DNA from 4 places in the Streptomyces sp. NPDC002884 genome. Region 4 is predicted to be linked to each of the others. Evidence: riboswitches for the same ligand, from Rfam matches in the RefSeq annotation. Region 4 holds a riboswitch; each other region holds the start of a gene.

Region 1 (7,578 bases), on a different contig from region 4:
TCAACTGCTGTGCCTGGGTGACGAGTTGCTTGCGCTTGGCCGCGTCGGTCGTCGCGGCCTGCTGGGTCAGCGCGGTGTCCAGCGCGGTGGCCGGCAGGTGGTAGAAGTTGGCCAGCTGGGTGGAGTACGAGCTGCGCAGGATGTCCGGGTCGGCCCGGGTCACGTTGCCCCAGACCGCGTCGAAGTCGCCGGACTGGAGGGTCGGGGAGAACTGGGCGATCTGGAGCTGCTTGAGCACCACCTCGACACCGACGGCCTTGAGCTGCTGCTGGATCAGTTCCAGCGCGGGCTGGTTGGTGGCCGCGTTGGCGAACCACTTGACGGTCAGGCTCAGCTTCTTGCCGCCCTTGGCCCGGATGCCGTCGCTGCCCGCCTTCCAGCCGGCCGCGTCCAGGAGGGACTTCGCCTTGGCGGCGTCGAAGGCCAGGTCGGCGCCGAGGTCGGTGTAGTCCGGCGTGGTGTGCGCCAGGATGCTGGTCGCCGGCTCGGTGCCGGTCGGGAAGACGGCGTCGACGATCTGCTGCCGGTCGATGGCGAACAGGATCGCCTGGCGCACCTTCGCGTCCTTGAACAGCGGCCGGGAGTTGTTCAGGCTCAGGTTGAACACCACGCCCGGGTTGGCCCGTGCCTGGAGGTTCACCGCACCGCCCTTGAGGGCCGCCTCGTTGGCCCGGCCGACGCTGCCGATCGCGTCGACCTGGCCGGACTGGAGGCTGCCGGTGCGTACGCCCGCCTCGGGCACCACCTTGAACACCAGCTTGTCCAGGTACGCCTCGCCCTGCTTGGTCCACAGCGAGGAACCCCAGGCGTACTCGGCACGCTTGGCCAGGGTGATCGACTGGTTCTGCACATAGCCGTTCAGTACGAACGGCCCGGAACCGACCACTCCCTTGCTGCACTTCTCCTGCGGGCTCCTGAGCACGCTCGCCGAAGACTCGATGCCCAGCGAGTGGGTGGCCGTGGCCTGGAGGAACTGCGCGTTGGGCTGCTTGAACCTCACCCGCACCGTGAGCGGGTCCACGGCTGTGGTGCTCTCCACGCCGCTCAGGTACCCCTGGGCGAGGGTGCCCAGGGCGCCGAGCTTCGGCACCGCGTCGAAGTTGTCCTTGACCACCTGCGCGGTCAGCGGTGTCCCGTCGCTGAAGGTGACACCTGATCTCAGATGGAACGTGAACGTCGTGGTGTCCGAGCTGACGTCCCAGCTCTTCGCGAGCCACGGCACGATCTTGCCGGTCTTGGGGTCCTGGTCGGTCAGGGAGTCCACGACCTGACGCAGGGAGTAGATGGTGTCGTTGCTGCCCACCTGCTGCGGATCCACGCAGCCGGCGTCGGAACCCACCGCGAAGGTCAGGGTGCCACCCGACTTCGGGCTGCCGCCCGCGTCGCTCGAGCCGCCGCTGTCGCCCGACGAGCAGGCGCTGAGCAGCAGGCTGCCGGTCACGAGTGCGGCGAGCGCCGCCCACCGGTGGGTACGGGAATCCGGATGCGCTGTCACGGGATGGTTCTCCTACTCCAAGGTCATCGCGCACATGCCGGAGCGGAACGCGGCCATGGCGATGCGCGGATGGTGCCGGCCACGCACGGGGCACGGACCGGCACTGCTCAGAACTGATCAGGGGGAGGGGATGTCGACGACTGTGTCGACGGCGATGTCGATGACGGCGTGACCGCGCCGTGGGCGGGGGTCAGCCTGCGAGGTGGGGCGTGATCAGCCCTGACACAGACAGCTGGCGGAACGCTGCAGGTCGATGTGGCGTCGGCGGGAGAAGCCGGAGAACAGCGCCGCGGTCGCGATCGAGGCGCTCAGGTTGCCGCTGTGCCGCACGCTGATCCTCCACCTCTCAGGCCCCTGAACCGGGGCCACGCGCTTGCGGGGTCGGTGACCCTGCCGGGCTTTCACCTGGAGCACCCCACCGCGCAGGAGGGTTGCCGGTCAGCTAGCCAGGGCTTGATGCTGACACTCAATGCCGGGGTCGATCTTACGGAGTACTGACATTATCCGTCAATATCGGTCCGAGAGTTGAACGGCTCCGCCGCACCGGCCGTGAGGCGGGTGCGGCGGAGTGCGATGGGCGCGGGCCGCCCGTCGGGCGAGGGGCGCCGGCGCGGGTCGCTACGGCTTGCGGGCGAGGCCGCCGTGCTCGGCGATGACGTCCGGAGCGGGGGAGGTTGCCTCCGGGCGCCAGAGGGGGACCGAGACGACCCCGGGCTCCAGGAGCTCCAGGCCGTCGAAGTAGGCCGTGATCTCGTCGACGGAGCGCAGGTTGTACGGGACGGCGCCGCTCTCGTTGTAGGCGTCCTGGGCCGCCTCGAAGACCGGGTCGATGCCCCGCGAACCGTCGTTGACGGAGAGGTAGCTGCCGGACGGCAGGGCCGCCATCAGGCTGGTGACGATGGAGCGGGCCCGGTCGTAGTCGGCGACGTGGCCCAGGATGTTGCTGAGGATGAGCGCGGTGGGACGGCTGAAGTCCAGCGTCTGCGCGGCGCTCTCCAGGATGCGCTCCGGCTCCAGCACATTGGCGTCGACATAGGAGGTCGCACCCTCCGCGGTGGAGTAGAGCAGGGCGCGGGCGTGGGCCAGGACCAGCGGGTCGTTGTCCACGTAGACGATCCGGGTCTCGGGGGCGAGGCCCTGGGCGACCTCATGGGTGTTCTCGGCGGTCGGCAGGCCGGTGCCTACGTCCAGGAACTGCCGTATGCCCGCCTCGGAGACCAGATACGTGATGTTGCGGCGCAGGAACGCCCGGCTGCTGCGGGCGATGGTGACGATGCCGGGGAACACGGCGGTGTAGGCGTCACCGGCCTGCTCGTCGACGGGGTAGTTGTCCTTCCCGCCCAGCCAGTAGTTCCAGATGCGGGCCGAGTGCGGCACCGAGGTGTCGATCTTCTGATGTGCCGCTGATCCGGGGGTGGTCGCATGGTCGGTCATGAGGGGCGTCCGTCTTTCAGGCGAGGCGTGGGCAGTCGAGCCACAACTTACGTCCCAACGACCCCGGTACGTACACCCGTTCACATTTTCGAGGGATTCGAACAGTGCGCTCACGGAGGAATCCCGGTTTCACACCCTCTCGCGGGCGAGCGGGTCCGCCCCGTCGCGCAAGCCGCCGCACCTCTCCCGGGAACCCCTCAACTCGCCTTGCGCGTAGGTACATTGACAGCATCGAATCCGTGAGCGAGTGGGGGGCGGGGATGCGCGACACGGTCCTGGACGGCCGGTACACGCTCACGGAGCGGATCGGTGCGGGCGGTATGGGGGTGGTGTGGCGGGCCAGGGACGCGCGGCTCGACCGTACGGTGGCCGTCAAACTGCTGAGCCTGCCACCGGGCACGGCAGGTGCCGAGCGGGAACGGCTGCTCGCCATGTTCGGGCGGGAGGCGCGGGCCGCCGCCGCCCTCGACAGCTCGTACATCGTGCCGGTCTTCGATCACGGCGCGGAAGGCGAAGTCCCTTACCTGGTCATGCCGTTGCTCTCGGGACGGACCCTGCGCGAGTTGTCGGCCGAGGGGCCGCCGGCGCCGGAGCGGGTCGCGGTGCTCGCGGCGCAGGTCTGCCGGGCCCTGGCGACCGCGCACCGGGCCGGCATCGTGCACCGCGACATCAAGCCGGCGAACGTGATGCTCACGGACGAGGGCATGGTGAAGGTGCTCGACTTCGGTATCGCGAAGTTCCTGGACGCGACGACCGGCGGCCGGCTCACCGTGACCACCGACTCGCCCGTCGGCACCCTCGCCTACATGGCGCCGGAGCGCTTCACCCGGGGCGCGGACGACGGCCGCACTGATGTGTACGCGCTGGGCTGCACGGTGTACGAGATGCTCACCGGCGCACCGCCCTTCGACTCGGCGTCGGCGCCCGCGCTGATGCACTGTCATGTGTACGAGACACCGCAGAAGCCTTCGGTACGGCGTCCGGGGCTGGCCCCCGAGTGGGACGAGCTGCTGGGGCGGATGCTGGCGAAGCCGGTCGGCGAGCGACCGACGGCGGAGGAGGCGCGGGCGCTGTTCGAGAGGCTGGCCGTGCACGCGCCCCCGCTCTCCGCGTCCCCGCTCGCGGATCACACCACCCCGCCGGGGCAGCGCTCCGCCCCGACCGCACCGGAGAGCCCGGCCGGGATGCCGGCGCATCGGAGCCGGCAGGACCCTGCCTCAAGCCCAGCCGCGTCGACCCCAGCCGCGTCGACCCCAGGCGTGCCGACCCCAGCCGCGTCGACTCCCGCCGCCCCGGCCCCGGCCTCGGCCCCGGGCCCGTCCGCCACGGATGTCACGCCTCCCGGCGTCGACGTCACCTCGTACCTGCTCGCGCCGCCCCGCCCGCGGCAGCCGCCGACGGTTCCCGTGGCCGCACGTCGGCGTGGGCGCGGCGTGGCGATCGGGGCCTCCGCGGTCGCCGTCGCGCTCGTGGCCGCACTCGTCGTCCTCCAGACCTTCGGCGGCGACGGCGGCGACGACGAGGGCGGCGGGAAGAACGGCTCGGGCGGGTCGAAGGCCGTCGCCGTGGCCCCGGTGGCGAAGACCCAGACGCTCACGCTCGGCTCGGCCGCCGACTCCGAGGGACCCGCCCCGGCGGTGCGGGACGCCCGTGAGGGCGGCACGGTCACGGTCCTCGAACCCGGTGAGATCACCACCGTCGACCCGGGCAACATGTGGTCCGGCGCCGACCGGTTGATCTCCCGCCTCGTCCACCGCAGCCTGACCGCCCTCAAAACCCTGCCCGACGGCTCCGTCCGGCTCGTCGGGGACCTCGCCCAGGACACCGGCCGGCCGTCGCTGAACGGCCGCGACTGGACGTTCACCCTCAAGGCGGGCCTCACCTACAACGACGGATCGCCCGTACGCGCCAAGGACTTCGCGTACGCGGTCGAGCGCGCTCTCGACCCCGACGAGTTCCCGATGGGCGACCGCACCCTGCGCAGCTTCCTGCTCGGCCCCGAGGACGCGGACGGCATCGGCGCCGAGCACGAAATGCCGCCGGGCGTCATCGAGACCCCGGACGACCGCACGATCGTCTTCCATCTCGACGGCGCGCACCCCGACTTCAACGTCGTCCTGGCCGGTCCCAACGGCGCACCGGTGCCGGAGCGGGTCTCCGACATCTCCGGCACCTCCACCCTCCTGCCCTCGACGGGCCCGTACCAGATCGGCTCCTTCACCGGCGCCAAGAACCTCACGCTCACCCGCAACCCGAAGTGGCGCGCGGACACGGACCCGGTGCGCACCGCGTACCCCGACCGCTACGAGATCACCGGCGCGCTCACCCTCGACGAGATCAAGTCCCGGATCCGCGCGGCCGGTCCCGGATCCGCCGTGATGACGTTCTCCGGCTCGCTGGACAAGGACGGACTCGGCGCGGCGGACGGCGCCACCGGCAGCGGTACGGTCCGGGTGACCTCACCGGCCCCCTACGTCCACGCGTACTCCGTCGACACCGAGCGGGTCACGGAACTGAAGGTCCGCCAGGCCATCGCCACCGCGTATCCGGCGGCGGACGTCCTGGCCGCGAGCGGCGAGGACGGCGTCGCCACGCACCACCTGATGCCGCCGGGCATCCGCGGTTCCCGCGACTTCGACCTGTACGGGGCCGGCGCGCACGGCGCCCCCGACGCCGCCCGCGCGCTCCTGACCGAGGCCGGCGAGACGGGCTACCCGCTCACCGTCGCCTTCGCGACGGCAGCCGACGAAGCACGGGCGAAAGCGGTGAAGAAGGCCCTGGACAAGGCCGGCTTCCGGGTGACGCTGAAGAACGTCGACGTCTCCGACATCTACGAGAACGCGGGAAAGGGCGAGTACGACCTGGTCCGCCTGCCGATGAACGCCAGCGGCCTCCCGCTGGCGTCGGCGTATCTTCCGGACTCCTTCGACGGCCGCTACACCTACCCGACCACGTCCAACTTCTCCCGGCTCGACAGCGCGGCCGTCAACACCGCGATCGACGAGGCCAACGCGACGGCCGACCTGGCGGCGGCGGGCGAGAAGTGGTCCACGGTCGACCGCCGGGTGATGGAGCAGGCGGCGGCCGTCCCGGTGTACGTCCCGGTACGCACCTTCCTCCACACCTCCGGCCTGAAGGGTCTCCAGGTGGACCTGGACGGGCTGTCACCCCTCAACGCGTATGTGTCCGGGTGACCCCGGCCGGGTCGAGGAGGACGGCCGTCGCCCGGTGGACGAACCGGCGGTGTCCGCCGTGCCGGTAGCGTGGCCGCCGTGAGGGTGGGCACCCCGGAGACCCGGTTGATCGTCCTGCGCGGCAACAGCGCCTCGGGCAAGTCGGCGGTCGCGGCCGGTCTGCGCGAGAGGTTCGGCCGGGGCCTGGCCCTGGTCGGACAGGACAACCTCCGCCGGGTCGTACTGCGCGAGCACGACCGGCCCGGCGGGGCGAACATCGGGCTGATCGAGGCGGTCGCCCGCTATGCCCTGGACGCGGGCTACCACGTCGTCCTCGAAGGCATCCTGTACGCCGACCGGTACGGTCCCATGCTCGAGCGACTGCGCGCGGACCACCGCGGCCCGACCCACGGCTACTACCTTCATGTGCCGTTCGCCGAGACCCTGGTGCGCCACGCCACCAAGCCGATCGCCCACGAGGTCGGCGAGGCGGACCTGCGCGCCTGGTACCGGGAGCTCGATCTGCTGCCGGGCGGTGTCGAGACGGTCGTCGGCGCCGACAGCGCGCTCTCCCGGACCGTCGACCGCATCATGCTCGACACGGGCCTGGACCGCCTTCCGGCCCGGGAGCACTGAGGCCCGGGGCCGGGCACGAGCCGGTCCGGCCGGGTCCGGCCGGTGGGGGCGGCCACGGCTCGACGCGCCTGCCGGTGTCGATGTCCCGAGGGGGCGAGCTGGTCATCCTGTGCATTCTCGGGCAGTCAGTTGCAGCTTGAACTTCGTTGCGAGCATAGTTACTTGTGTGAAGCGTGCCGCCGAACTCGAGGGTTCCCCGGCCAACCCCTGCCACCCCCACAGGCGTTGGACCGCTCGGACGTTCGCGGTGCCGGGCCCGAGCGGAACACCCCTCCTCCGTAGGCCCGTTGTTCACCGTTCTGTGCCTCTGGCTGCTGCCGCCCCCCCACGGAAGGCGACCACCGTGTCCCCCCACACGACCTCCTCACCCCAGCCCTCGGACACCCGGCTCTCGGACAGCCGGCCTTCGGACACCCGGCCTTCGGGCAGCCGGTCCCTGGACACCTGGAGCCCCGAGCGGGCGCACTGGATCGAACTCCCGGCACACCGCTCCAGCGTCTCGGTGGCCCGCCGCTCGATGAGCGCCCGGCTGGCCGCGTGGCGGCTGCCGGTCGAGCTGTGCGCGGACGCCGTCCTGCTCGTGTCCGAGCTGGCCACCAACGCCGTACGGCACACGCTCGGCACCCGGTTCCTGTGCGGCGCGGGACTCGTCACGGACGGGCGCCTGCGCCTGGAGGTGCACGATCACGACCGTACGGGACGGGGGCTGCCCCGCTGCGAGCCCGGACCGGACGACGAGGGCGGTCGCGGTCTCCTCCTCGTCGAGCAGCTCGCCGAGGCCTGGGGAGTCGACCGGTCGAGGCTCACCGGCGGCAACGCGATCTGGGCGACGATGACGGC
Region 2 (7,578 bases), on a different contig from region 4:
TTTACGCTACCTTCGCGCCCATGACCGCCTCAAGCTCGGCGCTGAGTCAGGAGCGGGCCGCTGTCGCGGACGTCTGCCGGCGCCTGGGGGCCGAAGGCCTCCTCATCGGCACGGCCGGCAACGTGAGCGTACGCGTCGGGGACCGGGTCGCGATCACCGCGACCGGAGCGGTTCTCGCCGAACTCACCCCGGAGCAGGTGACCGTGGTCGACCTGGACGGCGAGGTCGTGGCCGGAAGCCTGCGGCCGACCTCGGAGCTGGAGCTGCACCTCGGGGTCTACCGCCGCTACGGCGCCGGCGCGGTCGTCCACACCCACGCCCCGATGGCCACCGCGGTCTCCTGCGTGCTCGATGAACTGCCGTGCATCCACTACCAGTTGCTCGCGCTCGGCGGCACGGTGCGGGTCGCGCCCTACGCCACGTTCGGCACCCCCGAACTCGCCGAGTCGGTGCTCGCCGCGCTCGACGGCCGCAGCGCCGCCCTGCTGGCGAACCACGGCGCGGTCACCCACGGGACGACCCTCGACAAGGCCGTCGAGAACGCGCTGCTCCTCGAATGGGCCTGCGGCGTCTACCAGCGCGCGGCCGCCATGGGCCGGCCCCGCTTTCTCGACGAACAGCAGCAGCTCGCCGTGATCGAGGCGGCGATCGCCCGCGACTACGGCACCACGCACCCCGTACCACCCGCGCAGGAACAGAGCCGATGAAGCCGCCGAGGCCGCCGAGGCCGATGAAGGGGGAAAGCCGATGAAGGTCTTCACCATGGGCGTACACGTCCTGGACGTACTGGTGCGGCCGGTGCAGGAGATACCCGAGGGCCAGGGCGCGACGCTGGTCGACGACATCCGGATGACCGCCGCCGGGACCGCGGGCGGCACCGCCCTCACCCTCGCCAAGCTGGGCGCGCAGGTGCGCAGCGCCGGCGCCATCGGCTCCGACCCGACCGGTGACATGCTGGTGCAGCTGCTCGGCCGGGCGGGCATCGACACCGAGTTCCTCGTCCGCCGCACGGACACCGCCACCTCCGCGAGCGTCCTGCCGATCCGGCCCAACGGCGACCGTCCCTCGCTGCACCTGCTCGGCGCCAACATCACCTACGGTCTCGACGACGTGCCCTGGGACGCCCTCGCCGAGGCCGACCATCTCCACCTGGGCGGACCGGAGCTGATCGGCGTCGAGGTCGCCACGCGCATCCTGTCGTACGCCAGGGAACACGGCGTCGTGACCTCGGTGGACCTGCTCGCCCCCGGTGTCCTCGGCAGCTTCGAGCAGATCGAGGCGGCCCTGCCCCACATCGACCATCTGCTGCCCAACGAGGACCAGGTGCTCGGCTTCACCGGCGAGAGCGACCTGCTGACCGGCGCGCGCAAGCTCCTCGGCGCCGGTGCGGGCGTCGTCGCCGTCACGCGCGGCGGCGACGGCGCGCTCGTGGTCACCGCGGACGGCGCGGAGCCGGTCCCCGCCTTCGTGGTCGACGTCGTCGACACCACCGGGTGCGGCGACGCCTTCTCGGCCGGCTATCTGCGGGGCGTGAGCCTCGGCCGTACGCCGAGCGACGCCGCCGTCCTCGGCAGCGCCGCCGCCGCACTCGTCGCCCAGGGGCTCGGCAGCGACCACGGCGACTTCGACCTCGCGGCCGCCGACTCCTTCGCCGCGACGGCCAAGTCCCGCACCTGAGGGGAGACCGGCGGCGCGCGTTCCGCCGGGAGGGGGCGGGGGCGTCACCTCCCGGGGAGGCCGCCGGCCGCACAGATGGGGGCGAACCGGTCCGACAGGCGCACGGAGCTCGCTTCCATGTTCACCGGAGCCCCACGGGTGGTACGCCACGAGCAGGCGGGCGCGGGCGCGACACCGGCGCCGGCCGTACCGCTCGCGCTCACCGCCGGCACGTGCCCGCCTTCGTCGAGGAGCGCGCGTCGGGGGTGCGGGCGCTTCCGACGGAGAAGGGGACATGGCCATGAGTGGGGCTTCGGACACCGCACTGCTGCTCGTACGGGTCGTGCTGGGTGTGGTGATGGTGGCGCACGGCTGGAACCACTGGCGTGGCGGAGGCGGTATATCCGGCACCGCCGGCTGGTTCGGCGGGCTCGGACTCACCCGTCCGAGACTCCAGGCGTGGCTCAGCGTTCTCACCGAACTCGGTGCGGGCGTCCTGCTGCTGGCGGGCTTCCTCACCCCACTGGCCTGCGCGGCGGTGCTGTCCGTGATGCTGGTGGCGGGCCTGCTCGCGCACCGCCGCAACGGCTTCTTCGTGTTCAAGGAGGGCTACGAGTACGTCCTCGTCCTGGGTGTCCTCGCGGTGGCCCTGGGGGCGTGGGGGCCGGGGGACTACTCGGTGGACGAGGCCGCGGACATCGGTGTGACCGGATGGGCGGGCGCCGGTGCGGTGCTCGGGGTGGGCGTCGTCGCGACGGCCGGTCTGCTGGCGGTGTTCTGGCGCCCGCGGAACGAGAGTTGAGGAGGCCTCCCGTGCGCGTCGGCTTCATCGGACTGGGCGGCCAGGGCGCGCCCATGGCCCGCCGGATCGTCGAGGCGGGCTTCGCGACCACGCTGTGGGCCCGCAACCCCGTCGGCCTCGAACCGTTCGCCGGCACGGCCGCGGGGACCGCCGGCTCACCGGTCGAACTGGCCGCCGCCAGCGATCTGGTGTGTCTGTGCGTGGTGGCCGACGCGGATGTGGAGCAGGTCGCCTCCGGCGTACTGGAGGGGCTGCGGCCCGGCGGGGTGATCGCGGTGCACTCCACCGTCCATCCCGACACCTGCCGCCGCCTCGCCGAACGCGCCGCGACGCAGGGCGTGTCCGTGCTGGACGCTCCGGTCAGCGGCGGCGGACGGGCCGCGGAGCAGGGCACCCTGCTGGTCATGGCGGGCGGGGACCCGGAGGTGTTCGCCTCCTGCCGGCCGGTGTTCGCCACCTACGGCGATCCGGTCGTCCATCTGGGCCCCGTCGGCTCGGGGCAGGTCGCCAAACTGCTCAACAACACACTGTTCACGGCTCAGTTGGGACTGGCCGCCGACACCCTCGCGCTCGGCGAAGCCCTGGGTCTCGATCCGGTGGTCCTCGGCCGCGTCCTGCGTCGAGGCAGCGCCGCCGGCTTCGCGCTGGAGCGGGTCGCCGACGCGGGCGGCACTCTCGACCGTATCGGCGCGCACGCGGGCGCGCTGCTGGCCAAGGACGTACGCCTGCTGGGCGAGGTCGCGAACGCGGCCGGCCCGGCCGGGCGGGATGCGGTCCGGGACGCCGCCCGCGCGGCCCTGGACGCCATGGGGCGGTGAGGGGGACACCCGGCTCCCGGGGCTCCCTTCCCGGCAGCCCGGGTACCGCCCCGGTACCCGTCCCGCACCCGACCGGTACTCACCTGGTGGACGCCCTCTTGACGGAGGCCCGGGGCGGATCGACACTCGATCCGGGAATCCTAGTGAACGGGTAGGGAAACAATGGGGCGACAGGAGCCGATCACCGGCCGCGCGAGCCGCACGGCGGGGTCGTCGCCCCTTCTCACCTCCCGCCGTCACATCGACCTGAAGCGCGTCTGCAGCGCCATCAGGTTCCAGGACTGAGCCGGGCCCGTCCCCGCGCCGAACCGCACCGGCGGTGTCCCCTGGACGCGGCCGCACCCGGCACGAGCGGACGAGGTCCGCACCTCCCTCTTCGACGTCGCATCCGCCGCGCGCACGTCCCTCGTGCGTCCCGCCCCCGGGGAGAGTCATGTCCGTCACACCACTGGCCGCCCACCTGTCCGCCCGGCCCACCGCCGCCTTCCGGGGCCGGATCGGCCGGGACGCGCGCAGCGGCCACTACGCGGTGCCGCGCCGCTACCGCCTCCACCTGGCGGCGGCCGACCCCGACTGTCTGCGCATCGCCGTCACCCACAGCCTCCTCGGCCTGGACAAGGCCTGCCCCGTCACCTTCCTGCCCGCCGTCCCCGACTGCCCCGACGGAGGCCACTCGGCGCTGCGTCCGCTGTACGACGCCAGCGCGCACCGGTACACCGGACCCGCCCTCGCGCCGGTGCTCAGCGACGACTGGTCGGGGCGCATCGTCAGCAGCCACGGCCCCGACATCGCCCGCGACCTGGCCCGGCGGTTCGGCGGCGGCCGGCCCACCCTGTACCCGTGCGGCGCGGAGTCGCAGATCGAGGCCGTCGAGCGGATGTGCGCCCAGGGCATTGAGGAGGCGGCCCAGCGCGCCGGGGCGGCCGACACCGAGGAGGCGGAGCGCACCGCCGCCCTCGACACGCTGCTCACCACGCTCGGGGTGCTGGAGCGCGGGCTCGGCGCCCACGAGTACCTGATCAGCGATCAGATCACCGCCGCCGACGTCGAGTTGTGGGTCGCCCTGGTCCAACTCGACACCGTGCACCGCTACCACCTCGACGCGGCCGCCGTGCACCGCATCGCCGACCACCCCGCCCTGTGGGCCTACGCCCGCCGGCTGGCCGCTCACCCGGCCTTCGGCGCCCATCTCGACCTGGACGCCATCGCCCGCCGTCACCACGCCCGTTGCCAGGGCCTGGAGGCCGCCGGCGCCGCCGTCCAGATCCTGGACTGGGAGACCCACGCGGCGGACGGTTCGGCGGTCCGACCGCAGGTCAACCGGCCCTGACCCGGTCCATCCACCGGACCGCCGTTGACATTCGTTCGGGCAACTGTCTTACTTACGGCCCAGAACGGTCATGAGCGTCAGCGACAAGCCCTGGCTAGCTGACCGGCAACCCTCGCTCCGCGGTGGGGTGCCCCAGGTGACGACCGGACCGACGTTTCGGTAATGACGTATCGGTAAGCGCGATGGCCCCTCAGGGGCCGGAACAGTGATGGTGACGGACATGTACGCAGCTCATCGGACGGCGCCGCGTCGCCCCCGGGGCTGCGTACGGCCGTACCTCGACATCCTCGTCGCCAACCGCGCCGTCGACCTCCTGCGCGTGAACAGCGCACTGTGTACCGCACCGGGCCGTGCCCGCTGTCGGGGCTGAACGAACCCCTCGCACCGCAGCCCCGCCGCCGCGTTCCTGACGAACACCGCCCGAGCGGTGTGCCGTTGTCCGCCCCACCCCGGTCTCCTGTACGCATCCGTGCGCCATGCCCTGTTCGCGCCCCCGGAGCGGTCCCCACCGCCCCGCCGGGACGCGTCCGGCCACGCACGTCCGCCGTGACCCGGGGTGTCCGACTCCCGCCGGAGCCCCTCATGAGTGAACCCCCAGGCGCCGTGACCCTCGCCGAGGCCGCGCCCGCCATCGACGTCCCGTCCGAGAAACTGACCGCCCAGCGCGTCCAGCCGCTGCGCAGGCCCGGCCGCTGGATCGCCACCGCCGTGGTCCTGGTCCTGGTGGCGCAGTTCACGCACGGACTGATCTCCAACCCCTTCTACCAGTGGGACCGCTTCGGCTACTGGTTCCTGCGGCCGGTGATCCTCGACGGACTGCTGATCACCCTGGAAGTGGCCGCCTACAGCGCGGTCCTGGGCCTCCTCGGCGGCATCCTGCTCGCCCTCGCCCGGCTCTCGAAGAGCCCGGTGCTGCGCGCGGTCAGCTGGACCTACGTATGGGCGCTGCGCTCCATCCCGCTGATCGTGGTGCTGCTCTTCCTCTACAACTTCAGCGCCCTGTACCAGACCCTGAGCGTGGGGGTTCCCTTCGGTCCGGCGTTCTTCCGCTTCGACGAGTCCCGGCTGGCCACCGACATGGTGATCGCCGTCATCGGCCTCAGCCTCAACGAGGCGGCCTACGCCGCCGAAGTGGTCCGCGGCGGCATCCTCTCCGTCGACCAGGGCCAGCACGAGGCGGCCGCCGCGCTCGGCCTGCCCAAGCGCTACCAGTTCTGGAAGATCGTCTTCCCGCAGGCGCTGCGGTCGATCACGCCGAACTACGTCAACCAGCTGATCGGCCTGGTCAAGTCCACCTCGCTGGTCTTCTACGTGTCGCTGCTCGACCTGTTCGGCACCGCGCAGACCATGGGGGCCACCTACCCCGGCGACATCGTGCCGCTGCTGCTGGTCGTCACCGTCTGGTACCTGATCCTGACCAGCCTCGTCTCCGTCGTCCAGTTCTACGTCGAGCGGTACTACGCCCGGGGCGCCACGCGCTCCCTGCCGCCGACGCCGTTGCAGAAACTGCGGACCGGTCTCACCGACCTGCGGGGCCGCATCCGCCGGGAGGCCGCCGTATGACCACCGACACCGTGCAGAGCGCCGACACCGCCGGGATCGTGCCCGCCGCCGTCGAGGTGCACGACGTGCACAAGTGGTACGGCGCCCACCGGGTCCTGGACGGCGTGAGCCTCACCGTGCGGCCCGGCGAGGTCACCGTGATCCTCGGCCCGTCCGGCTCCGGCAAGTCCACCCTGCTGCGGGTCGTCAACCACCTGGAGAAGCCCGAGATCGGCTACGTCAGCGTCAACGGCGAGCTGATCGGCGTCCGCCGCAACGGCGACCGGCTGCGCGAACTGAGCGAACGGGCCATCCTGACCCAGCGCAGCCGGATCGGCTTCGTCTTCCAGAACTTCAACCTCTTCCCGCACCTGACCGTGCTGGACAACGTCGCCGCCGCGCCGGTCGCCACCGGGCGACTCGCCAAGTCCGCCGCCCTGGAACTGGCCCGCGAACTCCTCGACCGGGTGGGCCTCGCCGACAAGGCCGGCGCCTACCCCCGGCAGCTGTCCGGCGGCCAGCAGCAGCGCGTCGCCATCGCCCGCGCCCTCGCGCTGCGCCCCGGCGTCATCCTCTTCGACGAGCCCACCTCCGCCCTCGACCCCGAGCTCGTCGGCGAGGTCCTCGCGGTCATCAAGGACCTGGCGACCAGCGGCACCACGCTCGTCATCGTCACCCACGAGGTCGGTTTCGCCCGCGAGGTCGCCGACCGGGTCGTCTTCATCGACGAAGGGAAGATCGTCGAGCAGGGCCCGCCCAGCGAGGTCCTCGACAAACCGCAGCACGAGCGGACGCGGGACTTCCTCAGCAAGGTGCTCTGACACCGAGCTCGGCACGGCGCGCCGGCCCCGACGCGCCCCCCTGACTTCCCCCCACGCCACCACCCTCTCACCAGCACACCAGTCACAAAGGACGGCCATGTCTGCCCACTTCACCCGACGCAGCCTGATTCGCGGCATCACCGCGGCGACCGCGGTCGCCACCCTCGCCACCGGGCTCGCCGCCTGCGGAGGTGACAGCGAGGCCGCCACCACGACCGACAGCGCCGCCGGCAGCGTGACGATCGGCCGGGTGTCCAACGGCGCCGCCGAGGAGACCGCGCTGAAGGTCTCCGAGGTCAAGTCCATCAGCGCCGGACTGCCCGACGCGATCAAGAAGAGCGGCAAGCTGAACATCGGCATCGGCGCCCTGCCCTCCGGCTTCGCCCCGCTCGCCTACGTCGGCGACGACCAGAAGACCCTCACCGGTGCCGAGCCCGACCTCGGCCGTCTGGTCGCCGCGGTCCTCGGCCTGAAGTCGGAGACGAAGAACTTCACCTGGGAGAACCTCTTCGTCGGCATCGACAGCGGCAAGGTCGACGTCGGCTTCTCCAACATCACCGACACCGAGGAGCGCAAGAAGAAGTACGAGTTCGCCTCCTACCGCCAGGA
Region 3 (7,578 bases), on a different contig from region 4:
TTCTCGAGGAGCGGGAGCAGGTCCTTGACGTTCGCGATCTTGGAGTTCGCGATCAGGATGTACGGGTCGTCGAGGACGGCCTCCATACGCTCCATGTCGGTGGCGAAGTACGCCGAGATGTAGCCCTTGTCGAAGCGCATACCCTCGGTGAGCTCCAGCTCCAGACCGAAGGTCTGGGACTCCTCGACGGTGATGACGCCTTCCTTGCCGACCTTGTCCATCGCCTCGGCGATGAGCTCGCCGATCTGGGTGTCGGCGGCGGAGATGGAGGCCGTGGAAGCGATCTGCTCCTTGGTCTCGACATCCTTGGCCTGCTCGAGCAGGGCACCGGAGACGGCCTCGACGGCCTTCTCGATACCGCGCTTGAGGGCCATCGGGTTGGCGCCGGCGGCTACGTTGCGCAGGCCTTCCTTGACCAGGGCCTGGGCGAGGACGGTCGCGGTGGTCGTACCGTCACCGGCGACGTCGTCCGTCTTCTTGGCGACTTCCTTGACCAGCTCTGCGCCGATCTTCTCGTACGGGTCCTCGAGCTCGATCTCCTTGGCGATGGAAACACCATCGTTGGTGATCGTGGGTGCGCCCCACTTCTTCTCGAGGACGACGTTGCGGCCCTTGGGGCCGAGCGTCACCTTCACGGCGTCCGCGAGCTGGTTCATGCCGCGCTCGAGGCCGCGCCGTGCCTCCTCGTCGAACGCGATGATCTTGGCCATGTGAAGTGGTCCTCCCGGACTGGGGTGGATTGCTCCGGACCGCGCTGGCGCCCGCGACGGACGGCTCGCCGGCCTCGTGGTTCCTTGCCCCACCTGGCCTGCGGGCCTCACCGACCCGGTCCTCGTTGTCACTCTCACCTTCAGAGTGCTAACGCCAATGATTAGCACTCGACCCATGAGAGTGCAAGCGCCTCCGCCGGACCCGTGCCCTTCCGGACACCCCTCACGGACGTCTCACCGGCGTCGCGCGGACGCCCCCGGACAGACCGAAGGGCTCGCACCCGGTGGAGGTGCGAGCCCTTCGTCAGATGTACAGAAGAACGACGCTTTCAGTCGGCGCGTGCTTCAGCCGGTCGCGAGCCGGACCATGTCCGCCTGCGGCCCCTTCTGACCCTGCGAGATCTCGAAATCGACCCGCTGACCCTCTTCCAGGGTGCGGTAGCCGTCCATCTGAATCGCGCTGTAGTGGACGAAAACATCCGCACCACCGTCGACCGCGATGAAGCCGTACCCCTTCTCCGCGTTGAACCATTTGACGGTGCCCTGAGCCATGCCTAACTCCCCTATTACTGGCCCTTGCACAGATCCACACTTCGCGGATCCGGGTCAGACCTCACCCCCCGGTTGGCTTGGGGGCGTGCGCCGGAACGCGTCGACCGCGGCCGAATGTATCTGTCCAACTGCCCTCTGCAACAGGTCAGTCGGACGAGAATTCCGGACGCATGGGATCCGGAATGTGGCGAGAATTCGCCTGAATTGAGGGCAAGTCGGGCCCTGCATAAGCCGCAAAAGCCACGAAAGAGGCGCGCACATTGGCTGCTTCTTGTCGGGCGTGGGGCGGAAATCAAAGACTCCGGATCCGGTGATTCGGACCGGGTTCCCCAACTGTACCGCGCTCAACCACACTGAATTGCCCCCTCCGCTTCTATCGCGGAGAGGGCAATTCGATGAACGCTCGGTAATCGCTGTTACCGACGGTTACTACCGATGGGTACTGAACGACGGTCAGTCATCGCCCGACGGTCGCTCGACCGGCGGCCGACCATCGGCCGACCGTCGGTCAGCCGCCGGCGACGGCCGGGATGATCGAGACGCCGGCGCCGTCCGGGGTGGCCGTCTCCAGACCCTGCTCGAAGCGGACGTCGTCGTCGTTCACGTACACGTTGACGAACCGGCGCAGCTTGCCCTGGTCGTCGAGAACCCGGGCGGCGATGCCGGTGTGGTTCTTCTCCAGATCGGAGATGACCTCGCCGAGGGTGGCTCCCTGGGCACTCACCTCGGCCTGGCCTCCCGTGTAGGTGCGCAGGATGGTGGGGATGCGGACGTTGACGCTCATGTCTGGTGATCTCCGGTCGGTAGGGGGCCACAGGGGCGCGGGGCCGTGCGGATCGTGCGGCTGCCGCCGCGTGGGCGCGACCGGTTCGCGCCGGTCCGCAGCGCACATACGGTCTGGTGGCGGAGCGCCCCGCTCATGACGCGAGGCCGGCCTCGCGGAAGGAGTCGAGGTTCGGACGGATGGTCGCGGTCAGGCCGGTGCCGGCCACCGCGTCCAGGGTCTTCAGTCCGTCGCCCGTGTTGAGGACGACGGTCGTCCTGGTCGGGTCCAGAAGGCCGTTCTCGATCAGCTTGCGCGTCACCCCCACCGTGACACCACCGGCGGTCTCCGCGAAGATGCCCTCGGTCCGCGCCAGCAGCTTGATCGCGTCGACGATCTGCTCGTCGTTCACGTCCTCCACCGCGCCGCCGGTGCGCCGCGCGATGTCGAGGACGTACGGACCGTCCGCCGGGTTGCCGATGGCCAGCGACTTGGCGATGGTGTCCGGCTTCTGGGGGCGGACCACGTCGTGCCCGGCCTTGTAGGCGACGGACACCGGGGAGCAGCCCTCGGCCTGCGCGCCGAAGATCTTGTACGGCCTGTCCTCGACCAGCCCGAGCTTGATCAGCTCCTGGAGGCCCTTGTCGATCTTCGTCAGCTGCGAGCCGGAGGCGATCGGCACGACCAGCTGGTCCGGCAGCCGCCAGCCGAGCTGCTCGCAGATCTCGTACGCCAGCGTCTTGGAACCCTCGGCGTAGTACGGCCGCAGGTTGACGTTGACGAAGCCCCAGCCCTCGCCCGCCGAGTCGCCGATGAGCTCGGAGCAGAAGCGGTTGACGTCGTCGTAGTTGCCCTCGATGCCGACGAGCTCGCCGCCGTAGATGGCGGCCATGACGACCTTGCCCTGCTCCAGGTCGTGCGGGATGAACACACAGGACCGGAAGCCCGCACGGGCGGCGGCGGCGCCGACGGCTCCGGCCAGGTTGCCCGTGGAGGAGCAGGAGAGCGTGGTGAAGCCGAACGCGCGAGCGGCCTCGATGGCCTGGGCGACGACCCGGTCCTTGAAGGAGTGCGTCGGGTTGCCCGAGTCGTCCTTGACGAAGAGCTTGCCGGCGTCGACGCCCAGCTCGCGGGCGAGGTTGTCGGCCTGGACGAGCTTGGTCCAACCGGGGTTGATGTTGGGCTTGTCGGCCACGTCCGCGGGGACGGGCAGCAGCGGCGCGTAGCGCCAGATGTTCGCGGGTCCCGCCTCGATGCGCTTGCGGAGCTCCTCCGTGTCGTAGGAGGAGAAGTCATACGCGATCTCGAGCGGGCCGAAACATTCCTCGCAGGCGAACACCGGGCCGAGGGGCACGCGGTGACCGCACTCGCGGCAGTTCAACGCCGCGGCCGGACCGAGGTCGACAGCAGAGGACGTCGTAGAGTCGGTGGTGCTTGCACCCGTGGTGCTTGCAACAGTCTGCGCAGCCATGTGAGGCGAGGCCCTTTCTCCTCATCTTCCTCACGACGCATCTCGCCGTGAGACGGATTTGGCACCTTCCCGAGCCGGGAGCCTCGCGGAGCGATCACCACATGTGTCAGTGATCGTCACGAGACCGGCTGGAGGGTTGCCGGGGCTTCATCGGGCCGTATCCCTCTGCCCCTCTGGATGAGCGGTATGAAGTTGTGGACGGGGGCGACCTCGGACATGCGATGGTCATCCGCGTTGTTCAAGACTGTAACCGAAGGCCAGGACAGTTGAGATAGTCGTCCGAACCGCGAGATGGATCACACGGTCACCTTCTGTGCACCCGGTGTGATCACGACAGTGAGGAGCCGCAGACTGTGCTTCCAGAAACTGAGCGCTGGCTGGCCACCCGCTCCTGGTCCGTGACCGATCGTCCGCTGCACCGGATCCTGGCGGCGAAGCGCGCCACGAACCAGTCGGTGTCCGTCGTCCTGCCCGCGCTGAACGAGGAGGAGACGGTCGGCGACATCGTCGCGATCATCCGTCACGACCTCATGCACCAGGTCCCGCTCGTCGACGAGATCGTGGTCGTCGACTCGGGATCCACCGACCGCACCTCCGAGGTCGCCGCGGCGGCCGGCGCACGGGTCGTCCACCGGGACGACATCCTGCCGCGCCTGCCGGCCGTGCCCGGCAAGGGCGAGGTCCTGTGGCGCTCGCTGCTGGTCACCACCGGGGACATCGTCTGTTTCATCGACGCCGATCTGAGGGAGTTCTCCTCCGACTTCGTCTCGGGGATCGTGGGCCCGTTGCTCACCGACCCCGGGGTGGATCTGGTCAAGGGCATGTACGACCGTCCGCTGGGCGGCGCGGCCGGCCAGGGCGGGAGGGTCACCGAGCTGATGGCCCGCCCGCTGCTCAACATGCACTGGCCGCAGCTGGCCGGGTTCGTGCAGCCGCTCGGCGGGGAGTACGCGGCCCGCCGCGCTCTGCTGGAGCAGCTGCCGTTCCCCGTCGGTTACGGCGTGGAGCTGGGCATGCTGGTGGACGCCCTGCACCTGGTGGGGCTCGACGCCCTGGCCCAGGTCGACATCGGCGTGCGCAAGCACCGGCACCAGGACGGTCAGGCGCTGGGCCGGATGGCGGCGGCCATCTACCGCACCGCCCAGCTCCGGCTGGCCCGCGGGCACCTGGTCCGCCCGTCCCTCACCCAGTTCGAACGGAGCGCGGACGGCTTCGAGCCGCGCACGTACTCCGTGGACACCGAGGAACGGCCGCCGATGGCGGAGATCGCGGAGTACGCGACCCGCAAGGTCGCGTGAGCGTCGGACGGGCCGTATACGGCATGCCGCCGGCAGCGGCGACACGGCCGGACACGGCCCGTCCACACAGCGCGACCGTACGTTTGAGCGTTTCCCGACCGGGCTAGGTTGGGCGTATGGCTTCCACGCACGACACTGCCGCCCGGGCCGCCGAGGTGCTGGTCGCGTCCAACCGCGGCCCGGTCTCCTACGAGGTGCGCGAGGACGGCTCGCTGCACGCGAAACGCGGCGGCGGCGGGCTGGTCTCCGGCCTGTCGGCCATCGGGCCCGACACGGGCGCCCTCTGGGTGTGCTCGGCGCTCTCCGACGGCGACCGGGAGGCGGTCCTGCGCGGGGTCGGCGAGGAGGGCGTGCGCATGCTGGCCGTTCCGGCCGACGTGCACGCCGACGCGTACAACGGCATCGCCAACTCCGTGCTGTGGTTCATCCACCACCTGCTCTACCAGACACCGCTGGAGCCCGCCTTCGACGCGGAGTTCCGCCGCCAGTGGGCGTCGTACGAGACCTACAACCGGGCGTTCGCGGAGGCGCTGGCGGAGGAGGCGGCGGACGGCGCGGCGGTCCTCGTCCAGGACTACCACCTGTGTCTGGTCCCCGGGATGCTCCGCGAGCTCCGCCCCGACCTGCGCATCGCCCACTTCTCGCACACGCCGTGGGCGCCCGTGGACTACTTCGCGCTGCTGCCGGGGGACATCCGCGAGCAGCTGCTGCACGGGATGCTCGGCGCGGACCGCCTGGGCTTCCTCACCCGTCGCTGGGCGGACGCGTTCACCGCGTGCTGTACGGAGTTCGCCGACGGCCCGGGCAAGACGCGGATCGGCGTCCACGGCCTCGGCGCGGACGCCGACTTCCTGCGCGCCCGCTCGCACGAGCCGGACGTCGACGAGCGCCTGGCCGCCCTCCGCGAGGAGATCGGCGAGGGCCGCAAGGCGATCGTCCGCGTCGACCGCACCGAGCTGTCCAAGAACATCGTGCGCGGGCTCCTGGCCTACCGGCAGCTGCTCGACGACCACCCGGAGTGGCTCGAACGGGTCGTCCACGTGGCCTTCGCCTACCCGTCCCGCCAGGACCTCGCCGTCTACCGCGACTACACGGCCGAGGTGCAACGCCTGGCCGAGGAGATCAACGCCCGGTACGGCACACCCGGCTGGACCCCGGTCCTGCTGAACCTCAAGGACGACTTCGCCCGCTCCCTCGCCGCCTACCGGCTGGCCGACGTGGCCCTGGTGAACCCGATCCGCGACGGCATGAACCTGGTCGCCAAGGAGGTCCCGGTCGTCTCCGACGAGGGCTGCGCGCTGGTCCTGTCCCGGGAGGCGGGGGCCTACTGGGAGCTGCGCGAGGACGCGATCACGGTCAACCCGTACGACGTCCTGGAGACCGCCCGCGCCCTGCACGAGGGGCTGACCATGAAGCCGGAGGAGCGGGCCGAGCGCACGAAGCGGCTGTCCGCGGCGGCGACCGCGCTTCCCCCGGCCCAGTGGTTCCTGGACCAGCTCAACGCCCTGCGGGAGATTCAGCCGAACTGAGCGGCCAGCTCCCGCAACAGCCGTACGACGCCGGCGGGGCCGTCGACGACGAGGTCCGCGCGTTCGGCCAGTTCGCCGACCTCCGTGCTGCCGCTGCACACCAGCAGTCCGGGGAAGCCGTCCGAGCGCAGCTTCTCCACGGCGGCGAACGCGGGCAGGTCGCCGAGGTCGTCACCGGCGTAGAGGACGGACCGCGCGCCGGTCTCGCGGACGTGCTCCAGCAGGGCGACGCCCTTGTCCATGCCCGGCGGGCGCAGCTCGAGGACCATCCGGCCGGGTTCGACGATCAGGCCGTGCCGGGTGGCCAGCTCGGTGAGCGGACCCCGCAGGGCCTCGAAGGCGGCCCTGGGGTCGTCGGCGCGGCGGGTGTGGACGGCGACGGCCCGGCCGCCCTTCTCCTCGACCGAGACACCCGGCCGGTCCCCGGCGGCGGCCAGTACCCGCGGCAGTTCGGCGCGGACGGCGGCCACTCCCGGGTGCGGGGCGGGGGCGCTCAGGGTGCCGGTGCGGGCGTCCCAGCGTTCGGCGCCGTAGTGGCCGAGGACGGAGAGGTGCTCCAGTCCTTCGGCCCCGGCGAACCCGCCGTGCCGTACGGCGACCTCGGCGGGCCGCCCCGTGATGACGGCCACGGCGGCGACCTTCGGCGCGAGGGCCGTGAGCGCGGGGACGGCGTCGGGGTGCGCCCGGGCGTCCTCCGGGTTCTCGACGATCGGCGCGAGGGTGCCGTCGAAGTCGAGCGCGACGAGGGTGGTGGAGGGCCGGCCGACGATCGCGTCGAGTGCGGCGCGGCCCGCCGGGGTGACCGGAACGGGGAGAGGAAGGGGGTCGGGTTCCGTGGAGTGCGTCTCGTGGGTGCCCATACGGCGACGATAACCAACGCGGGCCCGCTACTGGCGCTCCCCCCGCCTCGCCTCCCGCACCCTGCGCAGTCTGTTCACCGTGACCGGGTCGTGGGCCAGGGCGCGCGGGTCGTCCAGGAGGGCGTTGAGGAGCTGGTAGTAGCGGACCGGGGACAGGCCCAGTTCCTCGCGTATCGCCCGTTCCTTCGCGCCGGGGCCGGAGAACCCGCGCCGCTCCAGGGCGAGGATGTCCCGCTCCCCCGCCCCCAGCTCGTCCGCTTCCGCTCGCCGCTCCATGTCCGCACGGTAGCGCCCGGCACCGACAGCGGCTCAGCGGCCCGGCCCGGCAGCCGCGCAGCCCGGCCCGGCAGCCCGATCCCGCGGCGCGGCCCGGTCCGGCTCGTGCCCGCCGGCTG
Region 4 (7,578 bases):
GCCACCGCAGCGATGGAACGTGAGGTCGTCGGGCAGTTGGCCACGATGTTCGGCTACGACACCCATCTGGGGCACCTCACGACCAGCGGCACGATCGCCAACCTCGAAGCCCTGTTCGTGGCCCGCGAACTCCACCCCCGCCGCGGGATCGCCTACAGCGGGGACGCCCACTACACCCACGGCCGCATGTGTCACGTCCTCGGCGTGAAGGGGCACCCCGTGCCCACCGACGACCGGGGCCGTATGGATCTCGACGCGCTGGAGGACGTCCTGCGCACCGGCGAGGTCGGCACCGTCGTCCTCACCACCGGCACCACAGGACTGGGCGCCGTCGACCCCGTCCACCTGGCTCTGCCGATCGCCGAACGACACGGCGCCCGCGTCCATGTCGACGCCGCGTACGGCGGGTTCTTCACGCTCCTGGCCGGCGTCGACGGCCCCGAAGGGCTCTCGGCCGAGCCGTGGCGGGCCGTGGCCCGGTGCGACTCGGTCGTGGTCGACCCGCACAAGCACGGACTCCAGCCCTACGGCTGCGGCGCCGTCCTCTTCCGCGACCCCGAGGTCGGCCGTTTCTACCTGCACGACTCGCCTTACACCTACTTCACCTCAGCCGAACTCCACCTCGGCGAGATCAGCCTGGAGTGCTCGCGCGCCGGCGCCTCCGCCGCCGCCCTGTGGCTCACCTTCCAGCTCCTCCCGCCCACACCCGACGGCCTTGGCAACGTCCTGGCGGCCGGGCGAAGGGCGGCACTGAGATGGGCGCAACTCATCGACGAATCGCAGTACTTGACGCTCTATCAACAGCCTGAACTGGACATCGTCAGCTACTTTCCCACCGTCGGCCCGGCCTCCCTGACCGCCGTCGACGCGGCCTCCGTCCGCATCCTGGCCGACGGCATGACCGGTCCCGACCCGACCTTCCTGAGCACCCTCAAGGCCGACCGTGAGGCGTTCACCGCACGGCACCCCGAGGTCACCGCCGACGCCGACGGCGCCCGGATTCTCCGGAGCGTGCTGATGAAGCCGGAGTCCGAGCAGCACGTCGAAAACCTGCACGACCGGGTCGAGCGGCTCGCCAGGGCCCGCTGACCGCAGGAGAACGGCGACGGGAGTGCCACCCGGTCCCACCCGGCCCGGTGGCAGTTCCGGCCCGAACCCGTCTTCGCCGCCCGTGCGGCGCTAGCGTGAGGGCGCATGATCGTATGGCTCAACGGCACCCACGGCGCGGGCAAGACGACGACCAGTGCACTCGTGCAGCAACTGATCCCGGATTCCAGGGTGTTCGACGCCGAGAAGGTCGGGGAGACACTCATGGACATCACGCCGGGGCTGCCCGCGACGGACAACTTCCAGCACTGGCCGCCATGGCGGCCGCTCGTCGTCGAGACCGCCCGCCGTGTACTCGACTACACCGGCGGCACCCTGGTGATGCCCATGACGGTCCTGGTCGAGCGGTACTGGCGCGAGATCAGCACGGGCCTCGCCCACCATGCCGTCCCGGTGCGGCACTTCGTCCTCCATGCCGACGAGGACACCCTCCGCGGGCGCATCGAGGGGGACACCGTCCTCGGCCCCTCCTCGTTCCGCCTGAAATACCTCGAGCCCTACGCCGAGGCGGCCCGCACGTGGCTGCACGACGAGGCCGAGGTCGTCGACACCACGCACCTCACCCCCGCCCAGGCCGCCCAGCGGATCGCGGAGGCCGTCAGGAGGTGAATCCGGGCTCGCGAGTCAGCCTGCGGGGCAGTTTCCTCACGCCACCGACCCCGACAAGGCCGTCATCGACCTGTCCGCCGCCCACATCCGGGACGCCTCCTCCGAGGCCGCCCCGGACGCCGTCGAGACGTACGCCCAGGGCGGCGGGAGCGGCAGGAGCGTCGGGATCATCGGACCGGACGAGCCCGGCGCCCGGATCCACGAGCCGCTCGGCGGCGCGCTCGCGGGCAGCCGCCGACCGGCGCGCGGGCCCGACCGGGGGCGGCGGTCGGCGGGTGCGCTCAGGTGGGCTGCGGGGTGAGGCGCTTGTGGCCCTTGCGGTCGTAGTAGGCGGCCATCGCGAAGCCGAAGAGGAGACCGAGGGCCGCGCCGATCGCGATCATGATCCAGGCCCGGGTCAGCCCGGCGTCGCCGCGCGCGTCGAAGTAGAGGATCGCCCGGACGCCGTCGCTGAGCTGGCGCATGGGCTCGAAGTGGGACAGGAAACGGTAGAAGCCGGGGACCGCTTCGAGGGGGACGGTGGCGCCCGAGGAGGGCAGGCCGAGCACGATGAACACGAACATGGACACCAGCTGGCCGATCCCGCCGAAGGCCGCGTTGATGGCCTGGACGCCGAGGCCGACCGCGAGGGTCGCACAGTAGGAGTAGATCCACAGCAGCGGGATGTGGGTGGCGTCCATGCCGAGGACGCCGACGCAGGCGAGCAGGACGAGGGAGACGCTGAGGACCGAGATGCCTGCCGTCATGGCCATCTTCAGCAGCAGTGTCTGGGTGCGGTCGATCGGCACCGTGGGCAGCCGGGTGTGCCAGGGGCCGATCTCGTTGTCCGCGTAGCCGAGAGCGGTGTCCACGCCGTTGCTGATGACGTTGCCGCCCATGAAGCCGGCCAGCACGAGCAGCAGGGTGTAGTAGAAGGCGCTCAGACCGAGGCCGCTGTGGTTGCCCAGGGGGTGGCCGACCTGGGTGACGACGTTCACCGGGTCGGCGAGCAGCAGCTTGGTCGTGGAGTTCGCTCCCGAGGCGGCGGCCGTCAGCTGTTTGCCGATGGACTGCGAGGACTGCTGGGCCGCCGCCGTGGTGATCTTGCTCGCGAGGGAGGAGCCGAGGCTGCCCTTGGCGGGGTTGGTCAGCACGGTCATGGTGGGGCGCGCGGTCGCGTTCGCGCTGGTGAGTGCGGCGACGGAGTCGGTGAAGTCCGCGGGGACGACCAGTGCGCCGTACACCTTGCCCGAGTCCAGCTCGTCCTGGGCCTGGGCCCGGGTCAGCTGCCTCCAGTCGGCCGTGCCGCTGGAGGTGTCCGAGGTGATGGCCGCGGCCACCTGGGTGCCGAGGTTCTGTTTCTGCCCGGCCGGCGGCTTGCCGGTGTCGCTGTTGACGAGTGCGATCGGCAGGTCGTGCAGGTCGCTCTGCGGGCTGACGATGCCGCCCATGTAGAGCAGCGACAGCAGCAGGGCGAGCAACCCGGTGAGGATCGTGGGCACCAGCCACAGCTTGGGGCGGCGCAGGAGCGTGGCAGCGCGTGCTTGCGGGCGGGTGCCGGGGGTCGAGCCGTCGGCGGTCATGGTTCTCCGTCGTGTGTGGGGCCTGGCGGGTGGGTGCCCGCTGTGGGGCCGGCCGCCATGGGCCGCCGGCCGGGATGAACGGGTACGGCGAGTCGCCCCAAGTCTCCTCGCACCTCGGTCCGGTGGAGCGCAGACAGTCTGTTCACCGGCGCGGCGCCAGCCGGATGGGGTCACCCGGGCCAGCCGTTCGCCAGTTCTCCGAGCAGTTTCCAGGTGCGGCGCCGGTCGTCCTCGCCGCCGAGGTCCGTCGCGGTGAACACCACCTCGGTGGCCCCGGCCTCGCGGTAACGGCGTACCTCGGCCGCGACGGTCTCCTCGTCGCCGATGACGGCGAGGTCGGCGGCGCGCGTGGCGCCGGAGAGACCTATGACCCGCTGGTAGGAGGGGAACTGCTCGTAGAACGCGAGTGCCCCGGTCGCGATTCGGCGTACGGCCTCGACGTCGGCGGTGACCACACCGGGCACGAAGGCCACGATCCGGGGCGCCGGGCGGCCCGCCGCCCGGGCCGCGGCGGTGACGGCCGGGACGATGTGCTCGGCCAGGGCGCGCGGGCCGGCCAGCAACGGCAGGATGCCGTCGGCGAGTTCACCGGAGGCGCGCAGGGCCTGCGGTGCCATGGCCGCGACCAGGAGCGGCACCGGCGGTTCGGCGCCCGGCACCGTCGCCGGCAGCGGGGTGGTCGCGGTGAGCAACTCGCCGTGGAAGTCGGAGGCCCCCGTCTCGACCAACTGACGCAGAGCGGTGAGGAACTCGCGGAGCCGGGCTATCGGGCGCTCGTAGGGGATGCCGAAGCCCGTCTCGGTGAGGTGCTTGGTGCCGAGCGCGAGTCCGAGGTGGTAGCGGCCGCCGGTGGCGGCCTGGGCGGTCCGGGCCTGACTGGCGACGAGCAGCGGATGGCGGCCGAAGACGGGGATCGCGGCGGTGCCGACCTGCAGTCCCGGCACCTCGCGGCCGACGATCGCGGCCAGCGAGGGCGAGTCGTACCCGAAGGTCTGCCCGAACCACGCGGAGCGCAGTCCGGCCGCGTGGGCCTCCCGCGCGAGCCGCACAGTGGGGTCGATCCGGTTCTGGAGCGAAAGCGCTACACCGATGGTCATACACCCGCCAACTGCCCTGCTCGTGAAGGGAATTCCTCACCGCACATGACAAGCTCATGGCGGCCTCGTAACAGCACCCTGTGACCCTTGGACCTGCATGTCCGTGTGTCCCACCCGGCCAGGGAGAACCCTTGACGGCGAGAGAATCGCCGATCTACGGTGAGCGCGAGCTACGAGTTCCGGTGATCAAGCCCTGGCTGGCCGGACGGCAACCCTCGACGCGGCGGGGTGCCCCAGGTGAAGGCTCGGCGGATTTCCCAGTTCTGCAAGTGCGTTTCCCTCGGCCGGTGAGCCGACGACACTCCCAGGAGGACGGCATGGCAAGTGGCCTCGTGCTGTGCTCCCGACGTCATGTGGATCTGCTGCTGGTCTGCAGCTGTCTCTGTAGGAACTGACCGAGCCGTCGGCACGGAACCCGCCGGCGCACCTCCGCGTTCCTTCACCCTTCACTTCCACGCGACCACGCACGCCGTCCGGCAGGTCCTGCCCGGCGCGGCTCCCTCGCGTACCGACCCATGCGGAAGCAGAGACCAGACATGGCACAGCACAGCACGGCCAGACCGCTCCGGTCCGGCCTCGGCGCCCTTTCCCTCGGCACGGCGTTCCTGGTGGCCCTGACCGGCTGCACCAGCACCAAGGACGGCGGTGACACGGCCTCCGCCGAGGCGCTCACGATCGGCACGACGGACCAGGTGACCAGCCTCGACCCGGCGGGCGCCTGGGACGCGGGCTCCGGCACCATCGAGAGCGAGGTCTACTCCACCCTGCTCAGCGTGAAGAACGGCTCGACGGATGCCTCCCCGGACCTGGCCACCGGGATCGAGCTGACGGGACCCAAGGAGTACACGGTCACCCTCAAGAAGGGTCTGAAGTTCGCCAACGGGCACCAACTGACCTCGTCCGACGTCAAGTTCAGCTTCGACCGCACGCTGAAGATCGCCGATCAGAACGGCCCGTCCTCGCTCCTGTACAACCTCGCCTCGGTCGCCGCCCCGACCCCGGCCACCGTCGTCTTCACCCTCAAGTCGGCCGACGACACGCTCTTCCCCCAGGTGTTGTCCACGGCGGCCGGCTACGTCGTCGACGAGCAGCTCTTCCCGGCCGGCAAGATCCTCGACGACAAGGCGATCGTCGAGGGCAAGCCCTGGAGCGGACCGTACGGGGTCACGAGCTACGACAAGAACTCGCTGGTCTCCTTCACCGCCAACAGCGCCTACGAGGGCCAGCAGGGCGCCCCGAAGACGAAGAACGTCCAGCTCAAGTACTACACCGACGCCAGCAATCTGAAGCTCGACGTCCAGCAGGGCGGCATCGACGCCGTCTACCGCACGCTCACCACCGCCGACCTGGACGACCTGGCCAAGAAGAAGGACATCAAGGTCCACACCGGCTCCGGCAACGGCATCCGGTACATCGTCTTCGACTTCCAGACGCAGCCGTACGGCACCAAGACCAAGGACGCCGACCGGGCGAAGGCGCTGGCCGTTCGGCAGGCGGTCGCCGACTCCGTCGACCGGGCCCAACTCGCCCAGCAGGTCTACAAGAACAGCTACCAGCCGCTGTACAGCTCCGTGCCCGACGGCCTCACCGGAGCCACGCCCTCCTTCAAGTCGCTCTACGGGGACAAGAAGGGCGGCCCCGACAAGGCGGCAGCCGCGGCGAAGCTGAAGGCGGCGAAGGTGAGCACCCCGGTCACCCTCAACCTCCAGTACAACAGCGACCACTACGGCTCCTCCTCGGCCGACGAGTACGCGCTGATCAAGACCCAGCTGGAGGCCACCGGCCTGTTCAAGGTGAACCTGCAGTCGACCGAGTGGACCCAGTACGGCAAGGACCGCATCAAGCACCTGTACCCGCTCTACCAGCTCGGCTGGTACGCCGACTACCTCGACGCCGACAACTATCTCTCGCCCTTCTACTCGGCCAACAGCTGGGTCGCCAACGGCTACGACGACCCCGCCGTACGTGAGCTGATCCAGAAGGAGGAGACCGAGACAGACGCGACCGCGCGGGCGGAACTGCTCAAGCAGGCACAGGACAAGGCCGCCGCACAGGTGCCCCTGCTGCCGCTGGTCCAGGGCTCCACGGCGATCGTCACGCGTACCGACGTCAGCGGGGTGCCGGACGAGCTGACCAGCGCGTACACCTTCCGTTGGGCCGGGCTCTCGAAGAAGTGAGCGCCCTGACCCAGGACGCCCCCGGCGCCGTCACCACCCCGGTCGACGGCGCCGGCGGGTACGGACTCGCCCGCTATCTGGTGATCCGTTTCCTCCTCATCATCCCCACCGTGCTGATCCTGGTCAGCCTGGTCTTCTTCCTGACGCGCGCGACCGGCGACCCGATCAGCGCCGCCTTCGGCGACCGGCTCACCCCGGACCAGCTCCAGGCGAAGCTGCACCAGGCGGGCTACGACCGGCCGTTGCTCACCCAGTACCTGGAATACCTGAAGTCCCTCGCGACCGGCGACTTCGGACACACCGTCACCGACAACCAGCCGGTCACCCACGTGCTGGGCACCTATGGCGCAGCCACCCTCGAACTCGCCTCCTACGCCCTGCTCGTGGCCCTGCTCGTGGGCGTCCCGCTGGGCATGGTGGCGGCCTCCTACCGGGACCGCGCCCCCGACGCGGCCCTGCGGCTGTTCGCCGTCCTCACCTACGCCACCCCCGTCTTCTTCGTCGGCCTGCTGCTCAAGCTGGTCTTCGCGATCCAGCTCGGCTGGCTGCCCGCATCGGGCCGGGCGAGCACCGACGTCCAGCTCTTCCTCCAGAACCAGACCAGCACCACGGGGCTCTACCTCGTCGACGCCCTGCGCAGCGGCAACGGGGCGGCGGTCGCCGACGTCCTGCGGCACGCCGTACTGCCGGGCCTGGCCCTGGGGTTGCTCGTCGCGGGCATTCTTCTGCGCCTGGTCCGCACGAACCTGATCGGCACGCTGAACGCCGACTACGTCGAGGCCGCGCGCTCCCGTGGCGTCACGTCCTTCCGCCTGGTCACCCGGCACGCCACCCGACCCGCCCTGATCCCCGTGGTCACCGTCCTCGGCCTCCAGGTCGCCGGCCTCCTCGGCGGAGCGGTGCTGACGGAGACCACCTTCGAGTGGAAGGGCCTCGGCTACGAACTGGCCCACTATCTGGCGGCCCGTGACTTTCCGGCGGTGCAGGGCATCGTGGCCCTGTTCGCCGTCGTCGTGGCGGTGACGA

What was found. Region 4 has a riboswitch for S-adenosylmethionine ahead of ABT070_RS28335 (ABC transporter substrate-binding protein). Riboswitches for the same ligand answer to the same signal wherever they lie in the genome.
Region 1: it holds a riboswitch for S-adenosylmethionine, as region 4 does, so the genes downstream of both, ABT070_RS25440 (putative leader peptide) here and ABT070_RS28335 (ABC transporter substrate-binding protein) in region 4, are expected to answer to the same signal.
Region 2: it holds a riboswitch for S-adenosylmethionine, as region 4 does, so the genes downstream of both, ABT070_RS09765 (amino acid ABC transporter permease) here and ABT070_RS28335 (ABC transporter substrate-binding protein) in region 4, are expected to answer to the same signal.
Region 3: it holds a riboswitch for S-adenosylmethionine, as region 4 does, so the genes downstream of both, thrC (threonine synthase) here and ABT070_RS28335 (ABC transporter substrate-binding protein) in region 4, are expected to answer to the same signal.

What each region holds. Positions count from the first base shown of each region.
Region 1 is NZ_JBEOVB010000013.1:148,860-156,437, reverse strand. It holds gene ABT070_RS25445 (ABC transporter substrate-binding protein) at 1-1,495, opposite strand, end outside; gene ABT070_RS25440 (putative leader peptide) at 1,709-1,825, opposite strand; SAM riboswitch class IV at 1,860-1,969, opposite strand; gene ABT070_RS25435 (SAM-dependent methyltransferase) at 2,114-2,929, opposite strand; gene ABT070_RS25430 (protein kinase domain-containing protein) at 3,169-6,123, shown strand; gene ABT070_RS25425 (P-loop NTPase family protein) at 6,193-6,738, shown strand; gene ABT070_RS25420 (ATP-binding protein) at 7,082-7,578, shown strand, end outside.
Region 2 is NZ_JBEOVB010000003.1:538,307-545,884, reverse strand. It holds gene ABT070_RS09790 (class II aldolase/adducin family protein) at 21-707, shown strand; gene ABT070_RS09785 (carbohydrate kinase family protein) at 748-1,677, shown strand; gene ABT070_RS09780 (DoxX family protein) at 1,958-2,458, shown strand; gene ABT070_RS09775 (NAD(P)-dependent oxidoreductase) at 2,470-3,276, shown strand; gene ABT070_RS09770 (glutathione S-transferase C-terminal domain-containing protein) at 3,710-4,606, shown strand; SAM riboswitch class IV at 4,673-4,792, shown strand; gene ABT070_RS09765 (amino acid ABC transporter permease) at 5,189-6,169, shown strand; gene ABT070_RS09760 (amino acid ABC transporter ATP-binding protein) at 6,166-6,969, shown strand; gene ABT070_RS09755 (transporter substrate-binding domain-containing protein) at 7,067-7,578, shown strand, end outside.
Region 3 is NZ_JBEOVB010000010.1:24,072-31,649, reverse strand. It holds gene groL (chaperonin GroEL) at 1-710, opposite strand, end outside; gene ABT070_RS21460 (cold-shock protein) at 1,056-1,262, opposite strand; gene ABT070_RS21455 (MoaD/ThiS family protein) at 1,771-2,046, opposite strand; gene thrC (threonine synthase) at 2,180-3,496, opposite strand; SAM riboswitch class I at 3,515-3,680, opposite strand; gene ABT070_RS21445 (glucosyl-3-phosphoglycerate synthase) at 3,850-4,794, shown strand; gene ABT070_RS21440 (alpha,alpha-trehalose-phosphate synthase (UDP-forming)) at 4,911-6,323, shown strand; gene otsB (trehalose-phosphatase) at 6,311-7,183, opposite strand; gene ABT070_RS21430 (DUF3263 domain-containing protein) at 7,211-7,459, opposite strand.
Region 4 is NZ_JBEOVB010000016.1:107,567-115,144, forward strand. It holds partial or broken gene ABT070_RS28310 (pyridoxal phosphate-dependent decarboxylase family protein) at 1-1,089, shown strand, start outside; gene ABT070_RS28315 (AAA family ATPase) at 1,195-1,716, shown strand; partial or broken gene ABT070_RS28320 (SulP family inorganic anion transporter) at 1,742-1,948, shown strand; gene ABT070_RS28325 (YhgE/Pip domain-containing protein) at 1,998-3,278, opposite strand; gene ABT070_RS28330 (TIGR03564 family F420-dependent LLM class oxidoreductase) at 3,449-4,375, opposite strand; SAM riboswitch class IV at 4,544-4,653, shown strand; gene ABT070_RS28335 (ABC transporter substrate-binding protein) at 4,912-6,552, shown strand; gene ABT070_RS28340 (ABC transporter permease) at 6,549-7,578, shown strand, end outside.